DNA from 2 places in the Paenibacillus sp. Marseille-P2973 genome. Region 2 is predicted to be linked to the other one. Evidence: riboswitches for the same ligand, from Rfam matches in the RefSeq annotation. Region 2 holds a riboswitch; the other holds the start of a gene.
The links. Region 2 has a riboswitch for cyclic di-AMP ahead of KB559_RS22660 (3D domain-containing protein). Riboswitches for the same ligand answer to the same signal wherever they lie in the genome.

Region 1: another riboswitch for cyclic di-AMP. It lies ahead of KB559_RS19255 (hypothetical protein); the one in region 2 lies ahead of KB559_RS22660 (3D domain-containing protein).

What each region holds. Positions count from the first base shown of each region.
Region 1 covers NZ_JAGQEH010000011.1:77,677-80,796, reverse strand. Annotated here, with positions in the region: gene kdpA (potassium-transporting ATPase subunit KdpA) at 1-1,300, opposite strand, end outside; gene KB559_RS25605 (potassium-transporting ATPase subunit F) at 1,327-1,404, opposite strand; gene KB559_RS19255 (hypothetical protein) at 1,431-1,844, opposite strand; cyclic di-AMP (ydaO/yuaA leader) riboswitch at 2,015-2,188, opposite strand; cyclic di-AMP (ydaO/yuaA leader) riboswitch at 2,306-2,544, opposite strand; gene KB559_RS19250 (Ig-like domain-containing protein) at 2,824-3,120, shown strand, end outside.
Region 2 covers NZ_JAGQEH010000019.1:13,081-16,200, reverse strand. Annotated here, with positions in the region: gene rnmV (ribonuclease M5) at 1-12, opposite strand, end outside; gene KB559_RS22660 (3D domain-containing protein) at 145-1,281, opposite strand; cyclic di-AMP (ydaO/yuaA leader) riboswitch at 1,543-1,751, opposite strand; gene KB559_RS22650 (TatD family hydrolase) at 1,967-2,737, opposite strand; gene KB559_RS22645 (HD domain-containing protein) at 2,762-3,120, opposite strand, start outside.

The DNA of each region.
Region 1 (3,120 bases), on a different contig from region 2:
TTGCAGTCGGCACAAGAATGATAAACGGATGCGCCAAAATCGCGATGGCGATCAGCTTCATTTCCTTGGCCTCGATTTTGCGGCCCAGAAATTCCGGCGTCCGGCCGACCATCAGCCCGCAAATAAACACTCCTAGAATGGCGTACATCATCATGTTCATAAGGCCGACGCCTTTTCCGCCGAATACGACGTTCAGCATCATTTGTACCAGCGGAACCATCCCGCCGAGCGGCGTCAGAGTATCATGCATATTGTTGACGCTCCCTGTCGTAGCGGCCGTCGTTACAGTGGTAAACAGCGTGGATCCGGCGATCCCGAAGCGAACTTCCTTCCCTTCCATGCTTCCTTGCGCAGCGTCGATACCCAGTGCGTTGATTGCCGGGTTACCCGCTTTTTCCGAGAAATAGACGGTGGATAAAAAGACGAGAAATAGAATCATCATGGCGGAGAAAATGACCCAGCCTTGTTTCTTATTCTTGGCGAACAACCCGAATGTGTATGGCAACGCGGCACCAATCATCCACATCGACCACATTTCCACGGCGTTACTCAAACCGTTCGGATTCTCAAACGGATGTGCGGAGTTTACTCCGAAAAATCCCCCGCCGTTCGTCCCCAAATGCTTGATCGACTCGAGCGAGGCGACGGGCCCCATCGAAATTCGCTGTAACGCGCCATCCAGCGTATGAACCGTCAAGGTCGGATCCAACGTCTGTGGAACCTGCAGTGCCACGAGAATTAGGGTAACGAGCAAAGCTGCCGGTAGAAATACCCGGACATGGGCTTTTGTAAAATCTTCAAAGAAGTTTCCGAGCGTTTGCCCTCTCTGCGTCAAACCGCGGATAAATGATATTGCTACGCACAGACCGCTGGCGGCCGAAGTAAACATCATCATCGTAATGACGGCCATTTGTGAGAAATAGGATAGAGCAGACTCCCCGCTATAATGCTGTAGGTTCGTATTGGTCATAAAGCTGATGACCGTATTGAATGAAAGCGACGATTCCATGTTTCCCATCCCATTAGGATTCAAAGGAAGAAACTGCTGAATCCGCAGAACCAAATAGCTTACTCCCACCAGAACGGCGTTCGTCACAATCATGCTAAAGGCGTATTTTTTCCAGCTCATGCCTTCACGGCGTTTGAAACCGACCAGCTTATAGATCAGTCTTTCGAAACCTCCGAATATGTTGTCGGTACGGTTCGATTCCCCGGAAAACACATGGTATAAATAAGTGCCCAGCGGTTTCACCAGTACAATGATGACGCCGATCACAACTAACATTTGCACTAAATCCATTGGGATCCCCCTCAAAAGTAGGCTTTTTAAAATTTCTCAGGATGAATCAAGGCATAGATCAAATAAAGAAATACGAACAGGACGACCAACCCGATCCCTATCATGGCGTATCCCCCTCCTTTAATTCCTGTTAATCCCCGGTTTCCGGAATGCCGTTTGCTAAAAATCCGACCTCGCAGGAACCGGAATGAATCACATAAGTCGCTCCAAGGCCCTTGTAAATCATTCTCGGATGCCGCTCCGGCGTAATCACGATTATTGGACTCGATGTCCATTGACGGCATAACTGCAAATATCGACATGTTAAAGTTAGCGTAGTTTCAAAAATAAAGACCCTCCCGATCCGAAATTCGGGAATCCTCCAAGTTTTCTCATCCTCCGTCTTCACCCGGATCACTTGAACCGTCCCCAATTTACGAGCCCGTTTCTCCTCAGTTTTGTTGTTCACGAGAACCGCAACATTCCGCCGCTTAGACAACAGCAGCCGTACAAAATTCAGCCCTGCCTGATTTGGCGCAGCAATGAGGATACAATCTTCCTCCACCTTTGTTTCCTCCCTCAGATAATAGCAAGACCTAAAGCCCCTCCTGGTGAGGTAGACTTTACTAGTAAGCTCATTCCAGTACTTTGCACAGCAAAAAAGCCGCAGGAAAGGAAGGAACCTTTCCGCAGCTTCTGGCATGGTGTTCATAACCATGGTGGGCTTATGGCGGTTGCCTCTCCCAATTACGCTTACGAGGTTAGCTGTCGGATTCGGGCGCGAGAGTCGCCCTACGCTGGAAATTAAGGATATTTCCGGCGATTCACCCCATGAAACGTTCCGATCCCAGATCGGCGTTTCGTTGGTTCCCCCGCTTCTGCGTTCGCAGAATTCAGCGAAAAAGACATTATTATTCATTTCGATTTTTCATAACAATTTCAGTCAATTTTTCAGTTTAGGCAATAAAAAACCACAGAGGCACCTTGGCGCTCTGTGGCCTACTCATACGGCTGACAGTTCACCCATCCTCTCTTCATCCACGCTTACGAAGTTAGCTGTCGGATTCGGGCGGTGAGAGTCGCCCTACCCGAACGGAATCCATGGTTTCCGTCCGGGATTCACCCCTGTCCGTTTGCGGTCTTTAACTCTCACATTAAAGACCGCAAACGAACGAAACGGCTTCTTGGCCTTGGAGCCAAGATAGATGCGCCGCAATTTGGTTCCCCCGTTTTCCCGTTTCCGGGAAATTCAGCGATCGACAAATGGTATGATATTTGTTTCATGGATTGAATCATAACTCCGGCGCCGAATCCAGTAAAGTCAGGCAACCGTCTAAAAACAGTTTGCAATTGCCAAATATATGAAACGGGAGCGTTTTCATAATGGTTAAACTCTCTCATTTACGTCATATCTCTTTAATGCTTCATTTTTCATTCCATTATATTAAAGGTCATTAAACGGTTATTGCCCTAAGAAAAATACTACGGCTACAATACAATTGTAAACGTTTACAATTATTCCGGATAGAAAGCGAGGGGTATTCATGCCGATTCGTCAACAAAAGAAAGCCTTATTGAATCAAGTTGTAGGTTCATTGATTTTCAAAGGGTTGACTGCTTCTCTATTCCTTTGCTTCTCTTTTATCCTCGTGGCTCAGATCCCCTACGCTCACGCCGAATCCATGCTGACCATCGATTCTCCGGCGGAAGGTGATCAGGTACCTCCGGGATGGCTGCGGGTTACGGGAGGGTATACCGAAACTTATGACATCAAATTGATTATTAATGGAACCGAACAGCTTAACTCCGTAAGAGAGGACTTAAATGGACCCGAAAGCGGC
Region 2 (3,120 bases):
CTCCTTAATCATGTTGCCCCATACCTTTCCGCAATAAAATGGTTGTATTACAACAAAAAGAAGAGGAATTCATCCTCTTCTTATCCGTGTCTTATTCATCATCCTAATAGTATATCATTCCCTGAGCAAAGTAAACGCGCCCGGTTAGTTCAACTCCGGCTTGGTCGGACCGATTACATACACCGTCCGGCCCTTTTTCCGTCCGAAGTTTTTCGCGGATTTCAGGGAGTCGTAATAAACGTCCATCTTGTTGCCTTTGATGGCACCGCCGGTATCTTCGGCCTTACGGAAGCCGATGCCTTCGATATAAACCCACCAGCCCAAAGGAACGACGCTCTTATCGACCGCGATCGTTCTTCCTTCCGTGACTCGGGTACCGGAAGCCGTCTTCGTACCGATCCCGTCTTCTTCGGCGGAATAAGCGGTCAAAGTTACGTTCTTAAGTACTTTTTTATATTTAAACGAGACGCCGCCTTTCGTCGTAAGCCCGCTGATATTCACCGCGTTCGAAGTGCGGGAAATGCTGGCGGACGCAACGGCTGTCGGTTTCTTCGTGCCTACGGCGACTACCTTCGGCGAAGCTGCTTTTTCAACTTCTTTGCCGAGCCATTGCTTTGACACGAATTTTCCGTCCTCATATACCTTTTCGATGTTGTGGACGACTACACCTTCGCTTCCCGGGGCCACTACTTTAGTTTTCCCTTTAAGCAAAGTATTGTCCGATGTTTTCACGACGGTAAAAGGTACGCTTTCTTTGGTCTGTACCTTATGTTTGGTGACACGGACGATTTTAATATCTAAATTCGCCGACACCTTACTGGTCAAAGCCGGAGTGATTTTATCCTCCTGCCCCATAGTAACGCCGAGCTCTTCAATCGTTTCCTGCACACTGTCCTTGGTTGTAAAATGCACTTTGCTCGTGCCGTCCACACTCACGTTTACCGGAACCGCGCGTACAATGACAATCCGGTTGCCATCTTGGATGGAGCTAGCGAGCGGCCGCGATACCGCGTCCTCGGGACCCAACACAATGGACTGTTCTTCCAGTACTTGATTGACCAGCGAATGACGGGTTTCGATTTTTTGACTTTGCCCGTCAACAACCAAGTAAATCTTTTTATTGTTCTGGCTGTAAGACCAAATCAGGATGATGAGTACTACCGCGATGGCCAACAATCCGATAACCGAAATTTGACGTAAATGTTCTTGTTTCCACCGCATTGCGTAAGACATGCTGGATGAGCGCGATTCATGGGATTCCTTTTTGCGGAAAAAGCCCATTTCTTCCGTCCTCCTTACATAGTCCCGCCGTCTAGGTCGATTCATGATACATATGACGTGACTACAATTCATTTTTACGAAATGCACTTTGAATGAGCTGCACTTCGCATCCTGCCCCAGTCTGCCCGGCACCGTCACCTCCTGTTTAACACAGTATGATGACCCTATTACTTTTATTCAAAAACAAAAGAAGCCCAAAGAAAGAGTAAGAGGCTCTCTTTCGTGGCTTCCGAATGTCTTGGTGTAATAGGATGCACGAGTTTGCCCTCTCAATGTACGCTTACGAGGTTAGCTGTCGGGTTAGGACGCGAGAGTGCCGCCCTTCCTCAGTTCATTCGCTCATGGCGCAATGACCTTGAATTCACCCCAATGACCCAAAAAGAAATCAATTACGATCTGGCCGGGCCTTCCCGGCGTGTCGTACTTGGTTCCCCCGTTCCCCACAAGTGGAGATTAAGCGAGACTGGTTCATGGAACCATGTAACCGGAATCGCCAACTGCAAATGAGCGACCCCAAATCGATTACTGAAAAGATTCTATCCTGTTTCGATGCATGTTGTAAAGGACGAATCAACAACGTTTATTTTAATAAATGGTTAAAAAAATGTAATAATCTCTTGCTAATTAGTTAAAAAGCATTAATCTTTCGCGATTGCTTCTTTTTTCACCGCTTTTGCTCCCGATTTCACCGAATTCCAAATCGTTCCAGCGCATTTCGGGTGGTAATTTCGGCGATTTCTTCGAGAGATACCCCTTTTAACTCGGCAGCAGCCTCGGCGACCAAACGGACGTGTCCGGACTCATTCCTTTTCCCACGAAAAGGGTGTGGTGTTAAATAAGGGGAATCCGTTTCGATCAACAATCGGTCCATTGGAGTCTTCGCCAACACCTCTTTAGGCTGCTTTGCATTTTTAAACGTGATCGGTCCGCCAAACGACAAATGGAATCCCAAATCCAGACACATTTTGGCAATTTCCCAGCTTCCCGAATAGGAATGCATGACGCCGCCGATCTCGTTCGCCTTCTCTTCCCGCAGAATGCGGACGACATCTTCATGGGCTTCCCGGTTATGGATACAAATCGGCATTTTCAACTCGCGGGCGAGGCGAATTTGCTTCCGAAAAACCTCATGCTGCACGTCTTTTGGCGAGGTATCCCAGTAATAATCGAGTCCGATTTCGCCGATCGCCACAACCTTCTCATGTTTGCAGAGTTCTGCAATCCAGTCCAAATCCTCTTCCTTCATCGTAATCGCATCCTGCGGGTGCCAGCCGACCGCCGCATAAATGAATTCATACGACTCCGCCAGCTTCATCGTAGTCGGAATGGTCTCGCGGTTAAAACCGATATTAATCATCCGCGTTACCCCTTGTTCCAAAGCGCGATGAATCGCTTCCTCACGGTCGCCGTCGAATTGCGGCGCATCCATATGCGTGTGCGTATCAAATAACTCCATGCTGTTACCTCCTTAGGTGTATTCTTATGTGGTTTGCTTAAATATTTCGTGAATATGCTCCGGAAGCCGTTCGATAACCGGCGCAATTTTATTATCGGGATAGTACAAATGATATTTCCCCCGGTGCAGTCCGCTTATGGAACGCACAATGTCCGAAACCTCGGAGATTTCCCGGATCTGCTCCTGCCGGTCCAATAGAAGGATGTGCTTGTCCCTAAATTCCCCGTCCGGACGAAACACATCATAAGGCAGATCGGTCGGAAAATCAATTTCCAGATCGTAATCCGGATTGAGCCCCACGTCCTTGAATGCGACGCGGATGTCGTCGATCATTTCCAGATCTAACGATTCCACTTCTACATATTTATACAACTTTCTATCTA